Regions from separate parts of the Candidatus Pantoea communis genome, predicted to be linked through region 2. Evidence: riboswitches for the same ligand, from Rfam matches in the RefSeq annotation. Region 2 holds a riboswitch; each other region holds the start of a gene.
The links. Region 2 has a riboswitch for thiamine pyrophosphate ahead of F3J37_RS06830 (FAD-dependent oxidoreductase). Riboswitches for the same ligand answer to the same signal wherever they lie in the genome.
Positions count from the first base shown of each region.

Region 1: it holds a riboswitch for thiamine pyrophosphate, as region 2 does, so the genes downstream of both, thiB (thiamine ABC transporter substrate binding subunit) here and F3J37_RS06830 (FAD-dependent oxidoreductase) in region 2, are expected to answer to the same signal.
Region 3: it holds a riboswitch for thiamine pyrophosphate, as region 2 does, so the genes downstream of both, thiC (phosphomethylpyrimidine synthase ThiC) here and F3J37_RS06830 (FAD-dependent oxidoreductase) in region 2, are expected to answer to the same signal.

Region 1 covers NZ_VWXC01000010.1:75,988-83,341, reverse strand. Annotated here, with positions in the region: gene leuC (3-isopropylmalate dehydratase large subunit) at 1-753, shown strand, start outside; gene leuD (3-isopropylmalate dehydratase small subunit) at 757-1,362, shown strand; gene F3J37_RS14530 (MFS transporter) at 1,446-2,627, opposite strand; gene sgrR (HTH-type transcriptional regulator SgrR) at 2,881-4,542, shown strand; TPP riboswitch at 4,578-4,672, shown strand; gene thiB (thiamine ABC transporter substrate binding subunit) at 4,720-5,706, shown strand; gene thiP (thiamine/thiamine pyrophosphate ABC transporter permease ThiP) at 5,706-7,292, shown strand; gene thiQ (thiamine ABC transporter ATP-binding protein ThiQ) at 7,276-7,354, shown strand, end outside.
Region 2 covers NZ_VWXC01000003.1:180,725-188,078, forward strand. Annotated here, with positions in the region: gene F3J37_RS06800 (Fic family protein) at 1-1,050, opposite strand, end outside; gene F3J37_RS06805 (metal ABC transporter permease) at 1,307-2,152, opposite strand; gene sitC (iron/manganese ABC transporter permease subunit SitC) at 2,145-3,008, opposite strand; gene F3J37_RS06815 (manganese/iron ABC transporter ATP-binding protein) at 2,992-3,777, opposite strand; gene F3J37_RS06820 (metal ABC transporter substrate-binding protein) at 3,774-4,643, opposite strand; gene F3J37_RS06825 (6,7-dimethyl-8-ribityllumazine synthase) at 4,920-5,357, opposite strand; TPP riboswitch at 5,535-5,654, shown strand; gene F3J37_RS06830 (FAD-dependent oxidoreductase) at 5,770-6,714, shown strand; gene thiS (sulfur carrier protein ThiS) at 6,698-6,895, shown strand; gene F3J37_RS06840 (thiazole synthase) at 6,899-7,354, shown strand, end outside.
Region 3 covers NZ_VWXC01000034.1:17,258-24,611, reverse strand. Annotated here, with positions in the region: gene hemE (uroporphyrinogen decarboxylase) at 1-40, opposite strand, end outside; gene nudC (NAD(+) diphosphatase) at 80-853, opposite strand; gene F3J37_RS26575 (Rsd/AlgQ family anti-sigma factor) at 942-1,448, shown strand; TPP riboswitch at 1,705-1,805, shown strand; gene thiC (phosphomethylpyrimidine synthase ThiC) at 1,896-3,821, shown strand; gene thiE (thiamine phosphate synthase) at 3,818-4,465, shown strand; gene F3J37_RS26560 (aminotransferase-like domain-containing protein) at 4,622-6,076, opposite strand; gene F3J37_RS26555 (DUF1127 domain-containing protein) at 6,252-6,440, shown strand; gene rpoC (DNA-directed RNA polymerase subunit beta') at 6,502-7,354, opposite strand, start outside.

The DNA of each region.
Region 1 (7,354 bases), on a different contig from region 2:
TGCAACATGGCGATTGAGATGGGTGCCAAAGCGGGCCTGGTCGCGCCGGATGACACCACTTTCGCTTACCTGAAAGACAAGCAGTTCGCACCGAAGGGCGAGCAGTGGGATGAAGCCGTCGCTTACTGGCGTACGATGAAGTCCGACAGCGATGCCAAATTCGACACCATTGTCACCCTGAACGCGGCCGATATCGCGCCGCAGGTCACCTGGGGCACCAACCCAGGCCAGGTGATGGCGGTGGATCAGGCGATCCCTAACCCGCAATCCTTTGCCGATCCGGTTGAGCGTGCTTCTGCCGAGAAAGCTTTGGCTTACATGGATTTGCAACCGGGTATCAAACTGACTGAAGTCGCTATCGACAAAGTCTTTATCGGCTCCTGCACCAACTCACGTATTGAAGACCTGCGTGCTGCCGCTGCTATCGCCAAAGGCCGCAAAGTCGCGCCGGGCGTGGTGGCCATGGTAGTACCGGGTTCAGGTCCGGTTAAAGCCCAGGCGGAAGCAGAAGGTCTGGATAAGATTTTCCTCGAAGCCGGTTTTGAATGGCGTCTGCCGGGTTGCTCCATGTGTCTGGCGATGAACAATGACCGTCTGAACCCAGGCGAGCGTTGTGCCTCCACCAGTAACCGTAACTTTGAAGGTCGTCAGGGCCGTGGCGGTCGCACTCACTTAGTGAGCCCGGCGATGGCTGCAGCGGCGGCAGTAACCGGTCGTTTTGCCGACATTCGTGAATTGACTCAGGGAGCTTAAGCCATGGCGAACAAATTTACCCAACACACCGGAATTGTGGCGCCACTGGATGCCGCGAACGTCGATACCGATGCCATCATTCCAAAACAGTTCCTGCAGAAAGTGACGCGCACCGGTTTTGGCGCGCACCTGTTCCACGACTGGCGCTTCGAAGATGATGCGGGCACCGTGCCAACCCCAGGTTTCGTGCTGAACAAGCCGGAATTTAAAGGCACCAGCATCTTGCTGGCGCGTGAAAACTTTGGCTGCGGCTCATCACGTGAGCACGCCCCATGGGCCCTGACCGATTTCGGTTTCCACGTGGTGATTGCACCCAGCTTCGCGGATATTTTCTATGGCAACAGCTTTAACAACCAGCTGCTGCCGGTGAAGTTGAGCGATGAAGAAGTGGATGAGATGTTCAAACTGGTGGCCGCGCAGCCGGGTGTGACCTTTACCGTGGATCTGGAAGCGCAGACCGTCACGGCGGGTGATAAGTCTTACAGCTTTGAAATCGACAGCTTCCGCCGTCACTGCATGATTAACGGTCTCGACAGCATTGGTTTGACGCTGCAACACGAAGCGTCCATCTCCAACTACGAGACCACTCAGCCAGCATTCCTGCGTTAATGCCCTATTCGGTGCGTTTGAATGCGCACCGAATAGAGACGCACTGGATGTTTATAAAGTCGCCTTTGCGGGCGACTTTATATTTATTGGGCATCACGCACGCGCGACGCCAGCCCCAACGCCACAAGCGCCATCGCTAATGCCAGCCAATACACCGACTCATGGCCAAAGCGCTCGCTCAGCGTGCCCTGTATCAATCCCGCGATAATCAGACCGGTCGAGATCGAGGTGGTAAACATGGTGGTCGCCGCGCCCGCGCGTCCCGGCATCAAATCCTGGAACCACAGCATGCCAATCCCTGCGACGATGCCAATAAACGCCGCGTTAAACAGCTGCAACACCATCAATGCCGTGCGCGACTGGAATAACACCAGTCCGAGATAGAACAGAATCGCCGCCACCAGCGCTAACAGCACCAACTTGCGCTTACCAAAGCGCTTCGCGTAGTGTCCGGCCAGCAGCATGATAGGAATCTCCAACCCTGCCGCCGTCCCCATCAATAATCCCGCCAGTTTTTCCGGCAACCCCAATGTGGAGCTGATATACAGCGGCATATCGATGATATACATGGTGTTGCACGCCCACATCACCACCGAGGCGATAAACAGCATTCGCACCTGGCTATCTTTCCACGGACTGAGCTGGGTCAGCACCTGCTCTGGCGTCGCGGCCACGCGCGGCACTGAAGGCAGAGTGCGCCAAATCAGCAGCATACTGAGCAGGAAAATCGCCGCCGCCACGCAGAACAGCGTCACGAAGCCATAGTTAAGCGCTAAGGCGAACGACAGCGGCGGGCCAATCACCCACGCCAGCGACAGTTGCGCACGCATCACCGAGCTGAACATCACCACTTCACGCGCCGACCGATCGGCATATTCCCGTGCCAGCGCAAAGATCTGCGGAATCGCCACGCTGGCCAGCGCTGACAGCAACACGCCCACACTGATCAACGTCAGGTAATGACGATTAAAGGCGAATAGTAGCGCATTCAGTACCGCCATCAGGCAGCAAAACAGGATCAGATTGCGACGATCGCCGCGATTGTCCGAACGTTTCGCCATCAGCAGGCTAATTACAATCCCGGCAATCGCGTTGATGGTAAAAAATAGCCCGACCCAAAACGGTCGCACCTGCACTTCGCGCGTCAAAAACAGACTCAGCGTGGGTGCCTGCAACGCACCGGCGACACCGGTCATAAACGACACCGCCATAAAAGAGAGATAAACCGGATTGATACGACGCTGGCGCGTTAACAGCGATTTCATGCAGAAATCCCTTTGCGGAGAAATGAGGCTAAGACAAAGAGGGTAGAAGATTTCACAGCAAAACGAAAAAAGCCAGCAGAGAAAACGCTGCTGGCGGTGAAATGCACCCTACTCAGAAAAGGCTCCACGTCGGCGGAACCGCTGGCAGAGCGCCATTCATTGCTGAATGCCTCCCGCTCTTCCATTGCCTGGCAGTATGCCTCTAATATGGGGCAGGAAAAACTGAGCGATTCTGAGAAGGAGTTCCCCTTTTATGTCCTCTGCGCGACTGCAACAGCAGTTCATCCGCCTGTGGCAAAGCTGCCAGGGTGTGGATCAGGAAACCACCTTAAGCGATCTGGCTGAACGACTGCACTGCTCGCGCCGCCACATGCGTAATCTGCTGAATGCCATGCAGGATGCGGGCTGGCTGATTTGGCAGGCAGAAGCCGGGCGCGGTAAGCGTTCGACTCTGAGCTTCAATTACACCGGCTTAGCACTGCAGCAGCAGCGCGCCGAGGATCTACTGGAGCAGGACCGCATAGAGCAGTTGGTGCAACTGGTCGGCGATAAGAATCAGGTGCGGCAGATGATTGCGGCCCATCTCGGACGTAGTTTCCGCCAGGGCAAGCACATCCTGCGCGTGCTCTATTACCGTCCGCTGCCCAATCTGCTGCCGGGCTCGCCGCTGCGTCGTTCGGAAACCCATCTGGCGCGACAAATCTTTAACGGCCTGACGCGGATAAATGAGGAAAAGGGGGAAATCGAAGCGGATATCGCCCATCACTGGCAGCAAACCTCCCCACTCCACTGGCGCTTCTTTTTACGTCCCGCAATTCGTTTCCATCACGGACGTGAACTGGAGATGGAAGACGTTATCGCCTCGCTGGATCGCGTACGCAGTCAGCCACTATTCTCGCATATCGACAAACTGCACTCTCCCGCGCCCTGGACGCTGGATATTCATCTGACGCAGCCCGATAGCTGGTTGCCTTGGCTGCTGGCCAGCGTCAGCGCGATGATCCTGCCGCGCGAATGGCCGACGTTGCGCCATTTTGCCCGTCAACCCATCGGCACCGGTCCTTACAGCGTGGTACGCAACCAGCAGACGCAGCTGAAAATCGCCGCCTTTGATGACTATTTTGGCTATCGCGCGCTGATTGATGACGTGTCGATTTGGGTGCTGCCGGAAATCAGCGACGAGCTGGTGTATGCCGGCGTGAAGCTGCAGGGGGAAACCGCCGATGAGAAATCCGAAGAGAGCCGTCTGGAAGAAGGTTGCTATTTCCTGCTGTTCGACCAGCGCTCAGAGCGTGGTAAGGATGCCCATTTTCGACGCTGGGTGAGCTATCTGCTTAACCCGATTGCCCTGCTCAACCATGCGGGTGTGGGCTATCAGCGCTACTGGTTCCCTGCATACGGTTTCTTACCGCGCTGGCATCATCGCCGCGATCTCACCCCAGCCGAAAAGCCCGATGGACTCACGCAACTGACCATCAGCTGGTACAGCCATCATGTTGAGCATGAAGGGATTGCTAACGCCCTGCGCCCGCTGCTGGCTGAACAGGGCGTTGAGCTGATCACGCGCGAGCTGAGCTACGAAGAGTGGTTCGAAGGTGAAGGAGAGAGTGACATCTGGCTCGGCAGTGTGAACTTCACGCTTCCACTGGAGTACGCGCTGTTTGCCCAACTCTACGAGCTGCCGCTAATGCACCACTGCGTCCCGATTAACTGGCATGCCGATGCGGAGCAGTGGCGGCAAAAAAACTTATCCTTAGCCGATTGGAGTAAGCAGTTGGTGAACAGCGACTTTGTTCATCCGCTCTTCCATCACTGGTTACTGCTGGAAGGCCAGCGCAGTATGCGCGGTGTGCGGCTCAACACGCTCGGCTGGTTTGACTTTAAATCGGCCTGGTTTGCACCACCGGAGCTGTGACACTTTCGCGCTGTCACAGAAGTGTCTAATATAAGCCGTTCTCAACGGGGTGCCCTGGTATTGGGCTGAGAGAAACCCGTCGAACCTGATCCGGCTCATACCGGCGTAGGGATTTGAGATGAGCGATAACTCAGATCCTTTGCGACTCAACCTTATCTTCTCCTCAAGGAGCGCAAAGTGTTAAACAAAGTCTTGCCCGTGTTGCTGTTGATCTCTGCCCCGGCGTTGGCTGCCAAGCCTGTTCTTACCGTTTACACCTACGATTCGTTCTCTGCAGATTGGGGCCCCGGCCCTGCCGTTAAAAAAGCCTTTGAAGCCGAGTGCGGCTGCGAACTGAACTATGTGGCGCTGGAAGATGGCGTGTCGCTGCTCAACCGCGTGCGGATGGAAGGCAAAAACAGCAAAGCCGATGTGGTGCTGGGCCTCGATAACAACCTCGTGCAAGCCGCCGAAAAAACCGGCCTGTTCGCGAAAAGCACCGTCAACACCAGTAAATTGCAACTGCCTGATAGCTGGCATAACGACACCTTCGTTCCGTTCGATTACGGCTACTTCGCCTTCGTCTACGATAAAAACAAGCTGAAGAACCCACCGAAGAGCCTAAAAGAATTGGTCGAAAGCCCGGAAAAGTGGCGTGTGATCTATGAAGATCCACGCACCAGCACACCGGGATTAGGCCTGCTGCTGTGGATGCAAAAAGTGTATGGCGATAAAGCACCTGACGCCTGGCAGAAGCTGGCACAGAAAACGGTCACCGTCACTAAGGGCTGGAGCGAAGCCTATGGCCTGTTCCTGAAAGGCGAAGGCGATCTGGTGCTGAGTTACACCACCTCTCCGGCATATCACATCATCGAAGAGAAGAAAGATAACTACGCCGCTGCGCCGTTTAGCGAAGGCCATTATCTGCAAGTAGAAGTGGCTGCACAGCTCGCTAGCAGCAAACAGCCCAAACTGGCGCAGCAGTTTATGCAATTTATGGTGTCGCCAGCTTTCCAGAAGACCATTCCGACTGGCAACTGGATGTATCCGGTGATCAAAAGCGATCTGCCTGCCGGTTATCAGTCGCTCACCGTGCCGGCGAATGCGCTGCAATATAGCTCAGCCGAAGTGGCCGATCATCGCGCGGACTGGATTCGCACCTGGCAACAAGCCGTTAGCCGTTAATGCCAGCCTGGTTAATTCCTGGAAGTGCCGTTGCGCTGCTATTGTGCGCAGTGGCACTGCTGGCGTTTGGCGCCTTAGTGATGGCGGCGCCGGTCACTGACTGGCGTGCCTTGCTCACTGACAGTTACCTGCACCACGTCCTGGCCTTCTCGTTTGAGCAAGCGCTGTTATCTGCCCTGCTCTCGGTGCTGCCGTCGATTCTGCTGGCACGTGCGCTGTATCGCCGCCGCTTTCCAGGACGTAATCTGCTGCTGCGCCTGTGTGCCATGACGCTGGTCTTGCCGGTTTTAGTGGCCGTATTTGGCTTGCTCAGTGTTTACGGTCGCAGCGGCTGGCTGGCACAACTCTGTGGCCTTTTAGGCCTCAACTACAGCTTCTCGCCCTATGGCTTGCAAGGCATTCTGCTGGCGCACGTGTTCTTCAATCTGCCGCTTGCCACCCGAATGCTGTTACAGGCGCTGGAAAGTATTCCCGGCGAACAGCGTCAGTTAGCCGCCCAGCTTGGCCTGCGCGGCTGGAACCTGTTTTGTTTGGTCGAGTGGCCATGGTTGCGACGTCAGATCCTGCCCACCGCAGCCCTGATTTTTATGCTGTGCTTCGCCAGCTTTGCCACGGTACTGGCATTGGGCGGTGGACCGCGCGCCACCACGTTAGAGCTAGCGATTTATCAGGCGCTGAGTTTTGATTACGATCCCAGTCGTGCGGCGCTACTGGCACTGTTGCAGCTCGGATGCTGTTTGCTGCTGGTGCTGCTCAGCCAACGCTTCAGTAAAGCCATCCCTACCGGCAGCCAAAGCATTCGCGGCTGGCGTGACCCGCAGGATTGCTGGCATGCCCGGATCGGCGACACGCTGTTGATTGCTTGCGCGCTGATACTTTTGCTGCCGCCGCTCGCCGCGGTAGTGTTTGATGGTTTGCGCGGTGGCGTGGCGGGTGCACTGCAACAGCCCGCGTTATGGCAAGCGACCTTCACCTCACTGCGCATCGCCATCGGCGCCGGATTGCTGTGCGTGGTGCTGACCATCATGTTGCTATGGAGCAGTCGCGAGCTGCGTCAGCGTCAGCGCAACGTTGCGGCACAGGCAATGGAGCTAAGCGGTATGCTGATCCTGGCGATGCCCGGCATCGTGCTGGCCAGCGGCTTTTTCCTGCTGTTCAACGCTACCATCGGCCTGCCGCAGCGTGCCGATGGCTTAGTGATATTTACCAATGCGCTGATTGCCATCCCCTATGCGATGAAAGTACTGGAGAACCCGATGCGCGATATCAGCGCTCGCTACAGCCCGCTCTGCGCATCATTGGGTATTGCTGGTATTAATCGCCTGAAACTGATTGAACTGCGCGCGCTAAAGCGGCCCATTGCACAAGCGCTGGCGTTTGCCTGCGTGCTGTCGATTGGCGATTTCGGCGTGGTGGCCCTGTTTGGCAGCGCCGATTTCCGCACGCTGCCGTTCTATCTGTTCCAGCAAATTGGTGCCTATCGCGGCGCAGACGGTGCCGTAACCGCACTGCTACTGTTATTACTGTGCCTGTTGCTCTTTACTCTGATGGAAAAACTGCCGGATCGTCATGCTGACACTGAATAATCTCACTTACCTTTACCAGCATCTGCCAATGCGCTTCCGTTTTGAAGCCCAGGCGGGGGAAC
Region 2 (7,354 bases):
GTCACGTTTTTCATAAATCCCCATCATCGCGTAGGCATAGCTTGTGACATCAGCATCAAGAAAGGAGAGTGGAGCACTGTTGTAAATCATAAGCGGAATATTCGCGGCCAGCCTGCTGGTTCTTTTGTTTCCGTCTTCAAAGGGTTGCAGATAAGCGATATTGACCCACAGGAAAAAGGCTGACTCCACAGGATTATTAATCAGCCGTGCTTTTTTGATAATAATGTCGAACATTTCTTGTAACAGGAACGGTGCCTGTAGTGGAGTGTAGGTGGTTCCCGAAATATTCACGATTTTGCGTCTGATCGCTCCCAACTCGTCTGGATTTGACAGTAAATCATGCATCAATAAGGCATGCAGGTTACTGATTACCGGCCCAGTTAATCCAGATTCAGGGACTGCATCGACCAAAAACTCAATGGCCTGTTTATGGTTAAGCAGCATGACGGCATCCAAATCATTCGAAGCCGCGCCACTTTTGAACAGTTCTTCGGTGGCCAGCAATGAATATCGGTTTCCTTCAAGTTGAGAGGATGACCAGGACAAATCAATGAGCAATTGCTCCAGAACTTTTCGCGCGTAGGTACCAGCGGGCTGTTGCCCTGCCATTTTGCCTTCATTCATTAAGGCCAGGGCTAGCGTCTGAGGCAGTAGGAACGTTTCGTTTGGAATATAATTGTCCACGAAGCTTCGGTCATACCCGGAAATATCCCTGACTGACAGAGGTAAATTTAGATATTGATGCAATGATTGAGCTGTAGTGAGGGAAGAAGAATGATATTCAGGGGTCTTCTCTGTCACCGATGAACCGGATTGGGGCAGCTTGTTAATGGGCGCCTGCGCGGTATACCGAGTCCCTCGTCCTACGCCGTGCCGGGTAATTTTACTTTGACCAAGCAAAACCTCGATATGCCGTTTGATCGTTGAACGACCCACACCAAGCCGACTCGCGAGATCACCGGAACTGAGCGAAGACTCGGCACATGCGATAGTTGAGAGAATTCGGTGTTGTAGGTCTGAAAGATCATCTGGGGAGATTGGCTGGATCAAAATCGTATGCCTCTGGGATTAGCTCGAAATCCATAAATCAGAAACCTACCTGGCCCGTGCTTTGCACTCGCTGAAGGCTTGAGACCAGGTAGATTTGTGGCCCATATTGAACGTTTATGGCCCACGACATCATAATTTATGGCCCATCCCGAACATCTACGGCCCATTATAAATATTTTACAGCCCATTTCACTCATTATCGGCCCAATAAATTAAATTTATGGCCCAATCTTGAAATTTGCGGCCCGGAATCACTTTATTTGATAGCCGCTAAGCCGCGACCATTCGCTCTCTCGCGCCAACTCACACTCACAAACGTCACCACAAATAACAGGCTATACAGCACTACAATGGTCGGTCCCGGCGCGCTATCGAGGAAGAAGGACGCGTATACCCCACAAAATCCTGTCAGGATGGCAATTAGCGCCGCCAGCAGCATGACCTGTAAGAACCGCCGCGCCAGTAGCAGTGATATCGCTCCTGGCGCAATCAGCATGGCGATCGACAAAATCACGCCCACCGATTTCAGCGCGGCAACGATGGTCAGCGCAATTAAACACAGCAGCCCATAATGCATCACATTAGCGTTGATGCCACAGGCGCGCGCCTGTTGTGGGTCAAAGGCATGAAGCAACAGATCGCGCCATTTCACACTCAGCACCAGAACGACCAGCAGCGCAATGGCGGCGGTTTGTGCGATATCCGCCCAGCCAATACCCAGCATATCGCCGAACAGAATGTGGTCGAGATGGACTTCAGGTTTGAGCTTGAGATACAACACCAGTCCGGCGCCGAACATGCCGGAGAACACAATACCCATTACCGTGTCAGGTTTGATGCGGCTGTTTTGGCTGATAAATCCTGTGGCGAGTGCGCAAAGCATGCCCGCGATAAAAGCGCCAATCGCAAAAGGAAAGCCGATCCACCACGCCAGCACCACGCCGGGAAATACCGCGTGACTCATGGCATCGCCGAGCAGTGACCAGCCTTTTAACACTAAAAATGCGGACAGCATGGCGCACGGCAGCGACAAAATCAGCGTGATGATCAGCGCCATATTCATAAATTCGAATTCGAAAGGACTCAGCAGTATTTCAATCATTGAGGTTGACCTCCTGCGCCAGACGAGCGCGTCGCCGTGCGGCCAGCACGCCGTGTTTAGGCGCAAAGACGAACGCCAGCAGGAACACCAGAGTCTGTGCCACCACGATCACGCCGCCAGTGGCACCATCAAGGAAATAGCTGCTCCACGCGCCAAGGAAGCTAGTGATGCTGCCGATAGCCACGGCAATCATCAACAAACGCGGGAAGCGGTCGGTGAGCAGATAAGCAGTGGCACCCGGTGTCACCACCAGACAAATCACCATAAAAGCGCCAACGGTTTGTAATGCGGCGACGGTGGAGGCCGCGAGCAGGGTAAAGAACAGAATCTTTAAGCCGGTGGTATTCAGTCCAAGCGAGCGCGCGTGGCTTTCATCAAAGAACGTCACCATCAAATCTTTCCACTTCAGCAGCAACAACGTCAGTGTCACCACGCCGATGGTGCCGAGCTGCCAGATATCGGCGGGCGCCACCGCGAGAATGTTGCCCAGCACAATGGTTTGAATATTGACCGATGTCGGATTGAGTGACACCAGAAAGAGCCCGATGCCGAAGAAGGAGGAGAAGATCAGTCCGATGATCGCATCCTCTTTCAGGCGCGTGCGCTGGTTAAGGAATAGCATGCTGCCCGCCGCCAGTCCGCCGGAGAGAAAGGCACCGAGTGAGAAGGGCAACCCCAGCATGTACGCGCCAGCCACACCCGGCACTATCGAATGGGATAGCGCATCACCAATCAGCGACCAGCCTTTCAGCATCAGAAAGCAGGAGAGAAACGCGCAAATCGCCCCGACCAGCGCGGCGATCCACATCGCATTCAGCATGTATTGATAGCCGAAGGGTTCAATAATCCACGACATGATCCGCCCCCGGTCGTGCGGCTATCTTCTGCAACAGTGCGGCATTACGCTGCTGCACCTCACCATCAAAGGTGCGCGCCAGGTTGGCAGCGGTGAAAGTGTCATGCAATAAGCCGCTAGCCAGCACGGTGTTTTTGACCAGCACACAGCGGTCGCAGTAATCGGGGATGGTGTTGAGATCGTGCGTGGAGACCAGCATAGTGCGGCCTTCATCGCGCAGCTCCTGCAACAGGGTGATGATCGCCGCCTCGGTTTTGACATCGACGCCGGTGAAGGGCTCATCCAGCAGGATAATTTGACCACTCTGAGCCAGCGCACGTGCGAGGAAGACGCGTTTTTTCTGCCCGCCGGAGAGTTCACCAATCTGACGATGGCGGTAATCACTCATCCCGACGCGTGCTAGCGCCTCATCCACGCTGCGTTTGTCCTCCGCACGCGGGATACGCAGCATGTTCATATAGCCGTAACGGCCCATCATCACCACATCTTCCACCAGCACCGGGAAGCTCCAGTCCACCTCTTCGGATTGCGGCACATAGGAGACGATATTGTGTTTTAGCGCACGCTTCGCGGGCATCTCTGCCAGCGTGACCTGACCCGTCGAAAGCGGCACGAAGCCCATAATGGCCTTAAACAGTGTGGATTTCCCGGAGCCGTTGACGCCCACCAGCGCGGCGATGCTGCCCGCTGGCACGGAGAAAGATGCCTGACGCAGCGCAGTGTGACCGTTGCGGTAGGTGACGCTAACATCCTGCACGTTTAGGGTCATTTTTGGCTCCCGGCGGTGATGCCTTTGGCTACGGTATCGGTGGTCACGCGCAGCAGATCAAGGTAGGTCGGAACCGGCCCGTCACTGTTGCTGAGAGAGTCAACATAGAGCACGCCGCCGTAGTGAATACCCGCTTCACGCGCGACCTGTTGGGCCGGTTTGGCGGAGATGGTGCTTTCGCTGAAGATAGTCGGGATGTGGTTGGCTCTCACCGCATCAATCACTTTGCGCACCTGTTGCGGTGTGCCTTGCTGATCGGCATTGATCGGCCAGAGATAACGTTCTTTCAGACCCAAATCACGTGCCAGATAGGAAAAAGCGCCCTCACTGGTCACCAGCCAGCGCTGGTTTTCCGGCAGTTTTTCAATCTCCGCGCGCATCGGCGCCAGGGTTTGCTGGATTTGCGTTTTATAGCGATCCGCATTGGCCTGATAAACGGCGGCATTGGCAGGATCGTATTTTTGCAGTGCTTTACGGATGTTATCGACGTAAATCAGCACATTGTCTGGTGACATCCAGGCATGTGGGTTGGGTTTGCCGTTGTAGGGTCCCTCGGTGATACCTAAGGGTTCAATGCCCTCGGTCACTGTGACTTGCGGCACGCCTTTCAGGCGCTGATAGAAGCGGCTAAACCACAGTTCCAGATTAAAACCGTTTACCAGGATTAAATCGGCACCCTGCGCGCGACGAATATCGCCGGGGGTTGGTTGGTATTCATGGATCTCCGCACCGGGCTTGGTGATGGATGTCACTTCGGCGGCATCACCTGCGACGTTCTTTGCCATGTCTGCGATCACCGTGAAAGTAGTGACCACTTTGAGTTTGTCGGCAGCAAACGCCGAAGTGCTCATCGCGAGCGTAAGCATCACAACCGATACAACGTGCCTGATCAACATAGTCATCCTCTGAGAAGTATAGCCTGTGCTATACATTATAGTGAATGCTATGAATGTGAAGTGTTTTTGTACACCTTTTGCTGTTTACGACAAAAATTTACGTAAGTTGAAGTAGCAGAGGAGAGTAATGAAAGTGGCTTATGCGATTTTCGAAATAACGTAGAACATATTGTTCTTAAGGGCAGGGAGGTATTATTGAGAGCAAGAACACTTCACCGCGAATAATGAAGTGTTCCTGAGAGGGAATTAATCGATCGACAAATTATGAATCGCCAGCGCAGCACGCGCGGCCTCTTTGCCTTTCTTAATAAAGTGTTCGGTATAGAAGTTTTCCAGCACATCGACCGGCTGGAAATTGTGCGGCGTCAGTGAGACAGAGAACACTGGCACATTGGTGGTCAGCTGAACGTTCATCAGGCCATCAACCACGGCTGCAGCAACGAAATCGTGACGATAGATACCGCCATCCACCACCAGCGCAGCCGCTACGATCGCGTCGTATTTGCCGGTTTCCGCTAAGCGTTTTGCCAGCAGCGGCATTTCAAATGCGCCCGGCACTTCCAGCACTTTTAATTCCGCTTCAACGTTCTGTGCTTTTAATTCTTGCTCAAAACCCACCAAAGCATTGTGCACAATCTCTTTGTGCCAACCGGCTTTAATAAAGGCAATTCTAATATTTTTCATAATGAGTCCAACATCACCTGTAATTTCTTTGCGCTTGAAAAGTAGCAATAATGCCTTTGTATACCATATGTTACGTTTTCGATCCAGAACGTGCAGGTAGCGATAAATGCCATGCGATGACGTGATGGCTATCTGCGGCAATCCGTGCTTGACGGCGACCTGCGCCTGCAATACAAATAGACGCGTCGGGGGAGTCTCGCCAAAGAGACTGAGAGGCTAAAAGCGCAATGCGCGGCTTAGCGACCCTTTGAACCTGACCCAGTTGATACTGGCGTAGGAAGACTGACAGCACCGCTCCGGTGTTGTCTGGCGCAGAGGATCGCTCGCGCCCTTTCCCTCCTCCTGTATCTGCGGGTCTCAGTCAACACTGAGAGGCCGATGTGAATTCCCTTTATATCCCGGATAACCTGCTGTGAGCCGCTGGACGGTTTTAGGCTGCGGCGTGGCAGGCCTGTGCGTGGCAACGCTGCTGGCTGAATGCGGCGAAGAGGTCGACGTCATTGGCGACGACTCCCGCCAGCCCGCGTCGTGGTTTGCTGGCGGCATGCTTGCACCCTGGTGCGAATCCGAAAGTGCACCGCAGGAAGTGATCTCTCTTGGGCAGCATGCTGCGGCCTGGTGGCAACAGCGTGTCAGCAGCGTGGCACATCAGGGAACGCTGGTGGTGGCGCCACCGCGCGATAGCCAGGAACTGACTCGCTTCGCACGCATGACCGAACAGCACCAATGGGTCGATCCCGGTGAGCTTGAACCTCTGCTGGCCGGGCGTTTTGCGCGCGGGCTGTTTTTTGCCGAGGAGGCGCATCTCGACCCGCGTCTGGCTCTCACCGAAATGCGCGAAAAGCTGTTACAGCGCGGCGTGCGTTTTGATGCACAACACCCTTCGGGTCGGGTGATTGATTGTCGTGGCATGCATGCCAAATCCGACCTTCCGCGTCTGCGTTCGGTGCGTGGCGAGATGGTGATTCTGCACAGCGAAGAGGTGCAGTTCTCGCGTCCGATTCGTCTGTTGCATCCGCGCTTTCCGTGCTATCTGGTGCCGCGCCGTAACGGCCATTTCATGCTCGGTGCCACGATGGTGGAAAGCGACGATGCCAGCCCCATTAGCGCACGCGCCATGATGGAACTGCTCAGCGCGGCCTACGCGATTCATCCTGCTCTGGCGGAAGCTCGCGTGGTGGAAAGCGGCAGCGGGCTACGCCCAGCGTATCCGGCCAATCTGCCAGAAATCCATTATCAAAACGACACTTTTTATCTTAACGGCATGTATCGCCACGGTTTTCTGCTGGCGCCAATGATGGCAGAACAGCTGATGCAGCGCCTTTTCGGGGAACAATCCTATGAATATTCAGCTTAACGGCCGGGCGATCCGCACTGAGGCCAGCACGCTCAGCGAATTGCTGATCGAGCAGCAAATTGATGCCGCCTGCGTTGCCAGCGCTTTCAACGGCAACTTTGTGCCTAAAAGTCAGTACAGCAACCAGCTGCTGGAAGAGGGCTGCCAGTTGGAAGTCTTATCGCCGATGCAGGGAGGTTGAAACATGTTTTACGATTTCGATCCCCAGTCACGTTTTCTGCTTGGCACCGCGGGCTATCCGTCACCGGCGATTCTGCAACAGGCGATTGCCGCCTCCGGCACGGAAATCATCACCGTGAGTTTGCGTCGTGAAGGCGCGGCGGGTGCGGCTTTTCGCGAGCTGCTAACCGGGCTGGACATTCGCGTGCTGCCCAATACCGCAGGCTGCCACACGGTGAAAGAGGCGGTGACCACCGCGCAGATGGCGCGCGAGCTGTTTAATACCTCGTGGATCAAACTGGAGGTAATTGGTCATGCCGACACGCTCCAACCCGATCCTTTTGCGCTGGTTGAAGCGGCACGCATCCTGTGTGCGGACGGTTTTCAGGTCTTCCCGTACACCACCGAAGATTTGATCGTCGGTGAGAAGCTGCTGGAAGCCGGTTGTGAACTGCTGATGCCGTGGGGCGCGCCGATCGGT
Region 3 (7,354 bases), on a different contig from region 2:
ACAGGGCACGCAGATAACGATCGTTCTTCAGTTCACTCATAATGGGCTCTCTCATGCTAAGGCCGCCAGTGTAGCATTTTCACGGCGCGCTGGCGCGACACAGGGCAACGGTATCTTCAATCAACCGCCGTGCCACCGTGCCCGGTGGCGGTAACAAGGGCAAATCGTCATAGCGATACCAGCCGGCATCCAGCAACTCTTTGCCATCATGCTGCAACTCACCGCCCTCATATTCGGCCATAAACGCCATCATTAATGAATGCGGGAACGGCCAGGGCTGCGAGGTGACGTAGCGGACATTTTTAACCCGGACGTTGCTCTCTTCCATCACTTCACGCGCGACGGCCTGCTCCAGCGTCTCCCCGACCTCAACAAAGCCAGCTAATACTGTGTAAATGCTGTTGCGATGACGCGCATGGTTGGCCAGCAGAATCTCCTCCCCCCGGCGAATCGCTACGATGATGCACGGTGCAATCTGCGGGTAATAGCGCTCGCGGCAATGGTGACACAGGCAGGCAAATTCGCGTTTACTGAGGTGCATTTCGTGGCCGCAGTAGCCACACCAGCGGTGTGAGCGGTAGAATTCGGCGAGTTGAACTCCACGCCCAACCATCTGAAAAAGTCCAACATCTTCGTCGATAAGCTGGCGAACAGAGCCCATATTGTCAGGTCGTGATTCACGTATCAGCCAGACATTTTCCGCCTGCCATTCGCCAATCAAAATCGCGGTTTTTCCAGTCAGGCCAAAATCGCCGGATAAGCCATGCGGCAGTTCACCTTGCGGTAACCAAAGTTTTTGTTCATGGCTGACAATCCACCAGCCAGCGTCTACGCTTGAGATCTCACGTTGCATCTTATTCGTTGTCCTTAGCGTCAAATGGCACGCTGAAATCCTGATGTTAAGTGTGGAATGGATAACTATAACTCACCCGGAGCCCCATATGCTTACCCAGTTAGATGACCTGGCCAGGCGTGTAAGTGGCGGTAATGAACTCGTTGATGCGTGGCTGCGCGCGCGCCGACAGTTGCTTGTCAGCTATTACGCATTAATTGGCATCAAGCCAAACAAAGAGGCGCTCAGTGCCCTGGATGAACAGGCGCTGGATGCGTTTTGTCACGGCCTGGTTGATTACCTCTCAACCGGTCATTTCAGTATTTATGAACGCATTATCAGTGAGATGGAAGGCGATAGCCCACTCATTGCGGCAGCCCAACTCTATCCCGCTCTGGAAGCGAATACCGATCGCATGATGCAACTGTATGACAGCCATCTGCAGCAGGCCATCAACGACGATAACTGCGTAGAATTCCAGAAGGCGTTATCCGAAGTGGGTGAAGTGCTGGAGTCGCGCTTCACGCTGGAAGATAAGCTGGTGCAACTCGCCTGGGATAACCAGCTGGCGCGCCCACCGGTCGCCAATGAAAGCAGCATGGCTCGCCCCGCTTAACTTCGGCCCCATGTAAAAAACTTGTTATTCCGAAAAAGCCCTCTTATGCTGAATGGGCTTTTTTATTGAGGCCTATTCACGTTTTTATGCGTCTCTTTAAAGCAATCTAGAGTCAAATTTTGCGATATAAGCGTAGCGTGCGCAGCCAGTTCACGCTCGGACAGCGCGCAGTGGCCGGAGCGTACACGTAGTACGTGACGGACACGAGCACTGCCCAGGCGTGAAATGGCAAGCAAAGTAGCTTATATCGTAAAATTCAACCTTGTCGGAGTGCCCTAAGGGGCTGAGACCGTTTATTCGGGATCCGCGGAACCTGATCAGGTTAGTACCTGCGAAGGGAACAAGAGTAGACATTCACTGAGCGATGCGTGTTGGCGCCCGGCATCGTCCCTGTTACTCCTTCCGAACTCTGGACAAGCAACTTCCCCTTAATTCAGGAAATTTGCTATGTCTGTTGCTAAAACTTCTCGTCGTGAACAACGTGCACAAGCGCAGGAATTTATCGATTCGCTGCAAGGCACCGCTTTCCCCAATTCAAAACGTATCTGGATTACCGGCAGCCGAGCGGATATCCGTGTGCCGATGCGCGAAATCCAGCTTAGCCCTACACACATCGGTGGCACAAAAGAGAATCCACAGTATGAGCACAACGAACCAGTGCCGGTATATGACACGGCAGGTGCTTATGGCGACCCCGCGGCCACCATTGATGTGCATCGGGGATTAGACCGATTGCGTGAAAACTGGATCGCTGAACGCGATGACAGCGAAGCGATCCACCAGTTGAGTTCGCAATACACCCAGCAACGCTTAGCCGATGAAGGGCTGGATCACCTGCGTTTTGAGCAGTTACCGCAGCCGCGTCGTGCCAAAGCTGGCCGCTGCGTCACACAGCTGCATTACGCACGTCAGGGCATGATTACACCCGAGATGGAATTCATCGCGGTGCGAGAAAACATGGGCCGCGAACGTATTCGTGGTGAAGTGCTACTGCAACAGCACCCGGGCCACAGTTTTGGTGCCAATCTGCCGGAAAACATCACCGCCGAATTTGTGCGCCAGGAAGTTGCCAGCGGCCGCGCTATCATACCCTCCAATATTAATCACCCCGAATCAGAGCCGATGATCATTGGCCGTAACTTTCTGGTGAAGGTGAACGCCAATATAGGCAACTCAGCGGTGAGCTCATCGATCGAAGAGGAAGTGGAGAAACTGGTGTGGTCAACACGCTGGGGGGCGGATACCGTGATGGACCTCTCCACAGGCCGCTATATCCATGAAACGCGCGAGTGGATTTTGCGAAACAGCCCGGTGCCGATTGGTACTGTGCCCATTTATCAGGCACTGGAGAAAGTGAATGGCGTGGCGGAAGACCTTAACTGGGAGATTTTCCGCGATACCCTGCTCGAGCAAGCAGAACAGGGGGTGGATTACTTCACTATTCACGCTGGTGTGCTGCTGCGCTATGTGCCGATGACGGCTAATCGTCTGACCGGTATTGTCTCGCGTGGTGGTTCGATCATGGCGAAGTGGTGCCTGTCACATCATCAAGAGAGTTTCCTCTATCTGCATTTCCGCGAGATCTGTGAAATCTGCGCTGCCTATGATGTCGCGCTCTCACTCGGTGATGGCCTGCGTCCGGGATCGATTCAGGACGCCAACGATGAAGCCCAGTTTGCCGAGTTGCATACCTTAGGTAAGTTGACCAGGATTGCCTGGGAATACGATGTGCAGGTAATGATTGAAGGTCCAGGCCATGTGCCAATGCAGATGATCCGCCGCAACATGACCGAACAGTTAGAGCACTGTCACGAAGCGCCGTTTTACACGCTTGGCCCACTGACCACCGATATCGCCCCCGGGTACGATCATTTTACCTCCGGCATTGGTGCCGCGATGATTGGTTGGTTTGGCTGCGCCATGCTGTGCTACGTCACACCGAAAGAGCACCTCGGTTTGCCGAATAAAGAAGATGTGAAGCAGGGGCTGATTACCTACAAGATCGCCGCGCATGCCGCCGATCTGGCTAAGGGCCATCCTGGCGCACAGATCCGTGATAACGCCATGTCGAAAGCACGCTTTGAATTCCGTTGGGAGGATCAGTTCAATCTGGCGCTCGATCCGCATACGGCACGCGCTTATCACGATGAGACATTGCCGCAGGAATCGGGCAAAGTGGCTCACTTCTGCTCAATGTGCGGTCCAAAATTCTGTTCGATGAAAATTACCCAGGAAGTGCGCGAATATGCTGCTCGCCAGCAGGCAGAAGCCCAGCCCATTGAAATTGGCATGGCGCAGATGTCGGATGCCTTCCGCAGTCGTGGTGGCGAGCTTTATCACGCCGCCGATGCCCTTAAAGAGGAAAAAGTATGACCGATGCCTTTCCAGCCACGGCCCCGAAACTGGGGCTGTACCCTGTTGTTGATAGCGTAGAGTGGATTGCACGCTTACTGGAGGCTGGCGTTCGCACCATCCAGTTGCGCATCAAAGATTGCCAGGATCATGAAGTAGAAGACGCAGTGCGCGAGGCAATTGCGCTGGGCAAGCAGTATCGTGCACGCCTGTTTATCAACGATTACTGGCGATTAGCGATCAAATATAACGCCTATGGCGTGCATCTTGGTCAGGAAGATTTGGACATGGCTAATCTGGACGCTATCCGCCAGGCAGGTTTGCGTCTTGGGTTATCGACTCATGATGATGCCGAGTTGGACCGCGCGCTGGCGCTGCGTCCTTCCTACATTGCACTGGGACACATTTACCCTACGCAAACCAAAGATATGCCTTCGGAACCTCAGGGCGTCGTAGAACTGAAACGCCACATGGCACGGTTGCAGGATATACCGACTGTGGCGATTGGCGGTATATCCCTTGCGCGCGTACCTGAAGTTTTGGCCACTGGCGTTGGAAGCGTTGCCGTGGTGAGCGCCATTACTCAGGCGGGAGACTGGCGTCAGGCGACACAGGAGCTGCTGGCACTGGTTGAAGCTGGAACCCAGCCCGCAGAAGCGTTGTAACGTTCTGCAATCAGGGTAATTTGGCTGGAACCTCACGCGCAGTCCGCTTCCTGCGAGCTAGCGTGTTTTTCCGGTCAGGATAAAGTGTGCCTGCCCGCTGTCGCTGGCAGTGGGCCAGGGCTGGTCTACCTCTCTCTCCAGCCCTGCCTTTCCACTTTAATCAGTCAGGGATGAAGCGGGTTCCGTTTCGATATGACAGGCATGCATGGCCTGCTCCACCGCAGCGCCAAGTTGGGCGATGGCCTGTTCTGTATGCTCATTGATGGGCAACCCATAATTCAGGCGCAAGCAGTTACGATATTTGCCCGAGGCAGAAAACAGCGATCCGACGGCGACCTGAATGTTCAACGTGCGAAGTTCGGTGTTAAGCCGAACCGCATCAAACGCTTCAGGTAACTCAATCCACATCAGGAAGCTGCCCTGCGGACGCGAGACACAGATACCGCACGGGAAATAGTGGCGTACCCAGCAGCTAAAAGTCTCGTAATTACGTTGATAAACCTGGCGCATCCGGCGTAAATGCGGCCCATAGTGACCAAGACGAATAAATTCGGCCACCGCATGTTGCGGCTGTGTGGCTGTTGAACCCGTGCCGATATATTTCATATGCAAGACGCGATCGCGATAGCGTCCAGGTGCCACCCAGCCAACACGTAACCCGGGAGCCAGCGTCTTAGAGAATGAACTACACAACAACACCCTGCCATCCATATCCAAAGATTTAATGGTAATGGGACGTGGATACTCCCATGCCAATTCACCGTAGACATCGTCTTCAATAATCGCGGCATCAAAGCGCTGTGCCAGTGCCAGCAGCGCACGCTTGCGCGCCTCGGGCATGATAAATCCGAGTGGATTATTGCAATTTGGCACGACTACCACGGCTTTAATGGGCCACTGCTCGAATGCCAACTCCAGAGCTTCGAGGCTAATGCCCGTCACCGAATCGGTAGGGATTTCAATGGCACGGATACCAAGCCCGCGCAGGGTCTGCATCGTGCCATGAAATGTCGGAGATTCAACGGCGATAATATCACCCGGTTCACACACCGCACGGATCGACACGGACAGCGCTTCATGGCAGCCCGTGGTGATCACAATATCCTCTGCGGTGAGCTGACAACCGCTATCGATAGTTAAGCGTGCGACCTGCTCACGCAAGGCCGCAACGCCTAACAGACTGTCATAATTGAGCTGGTCAAGATCCTGCTTCTGCGCCATTCGGCTCTGAATTTTCCATAATGGCTTCAATGTCGGCTGGGTAAGGTCTGGCATGCCGCTACCTAATTGCAGCACGTTACCGCTGTTGCGGCTGCTTAATAATTCCAGCACCGATTCCCACTGGGTGATCTCGACGGGGCGTTGTACGGGGCGGGTTAACGCAGGAACAGGAGGCGTGGCTTTGCGCGTCGCAACGAAATAGCCAGAGCGCGGCTGCGGCACAATAAGCTGTTTCTCTTCTAGCAGGTGATACGCCTGCTGCACGGTACTGATGCTCACACCGTGTTCAATACTCAGTGTGCGCACTGAGGGTAAGCGCTCGCCGCTACGGTAGAGTCCCTGTTCAATCCTGTCTGAGAGCAAGCAAGCCAGATGTTGGTAACGCGTCATCGTATGATTCCCCTCGAGTTCACTGAATCTAAATCAGTACAGATCATCCCTTTTTTTACCATTCAGATCCTATCATGCGCAATCTGTATGTTAATAATAAGTGATTTTTGAATCTGTATTGAAATGCACAGGAACTGGACAATACCACTCAGACAACTGACTGAGGGCATTCATTATGGAATTCGATCAAAACCGCGCAGCAAAACCCTTTGATGTAACGCTATTGGATATGGTTCGCGGCACGGGACGTGCCATCAAAAGATGGCGCGCCCGCCGTGAGACACAAAAAATTTTGTCTCACTTGAGCGATGCACAACTACGCGATATTGGCCTGACCCGGCACGATGTCTGCCGCAAAGGCTAACTTAAGACGAAAAAAAACCCTGCCGAGGCAGGGTTTTTTATAGGTCAGCTATCGCAGACGATTATTCGTCGTCGCTACCGCCAAGACCGGCGTTCAGCAGTTCAGCCAGGCTCGCAGAGGCTTCATCCGCAGTAACCTGCGGTGCAACCGGAGCTTCACCTACAGAACGGCGACGCATACGATCCTGATGGTAAGCATAACCGGTACCGGCCGGAATCAAACGACCCACGATCACGTTCTCTTTCAGGCCGCGCAGTTCATCACGCTTGCCTGCTACTGCTGCTTCAGTCAGGACACGTGTGGTCTCCTGGAACGATGCTGCAGAGATGAACGATTCGGTTGCCAGAGAAGCTTTGGTGATACCCAGCAGATCGCGCACAAAGGTTGCGCCAATTTTGCCGTTCGCTTCGAGGTCGCGGTTAGCGATCTTGATGCGAGAGTATTCAGCCTGCTCACCTTCCAGGAACTCGGTGCTGCCCGCGCTGGCGATGGTTGCTTTACGCAGCATCTGACGCACGATGACTTCGATGTGTTTATCGTTAATCTTAACGCCTTGCAGACGGTAAACTTCCTGCACTTCGTTAGTGATGTAACGTGTAACCGCATGGACGCCACGCAGACGCAGGATGTCGTGTGGAGACTCTGGGCCGTCAGAAACAACGTCACCACGTTCTACACGCTCACCTTCGAATACGTTCAGCTGACGCCATTTCGGAATCATCTCTTCGTACGGATCGCTACCATCAACCGGTGTAATCACCAGACGACGCTTGCCTTTGGTCTCTTTACCGAACGAGATAATACCGCTGATCTCGGCCAGAATTGCTGGCTCTTTCGGACGACGCGCTTCGAACAAGTCAGCAACGCGTGGCAGACCACCGGTGATGTCCTTGGTACCGCCAGATTCCTGCGGA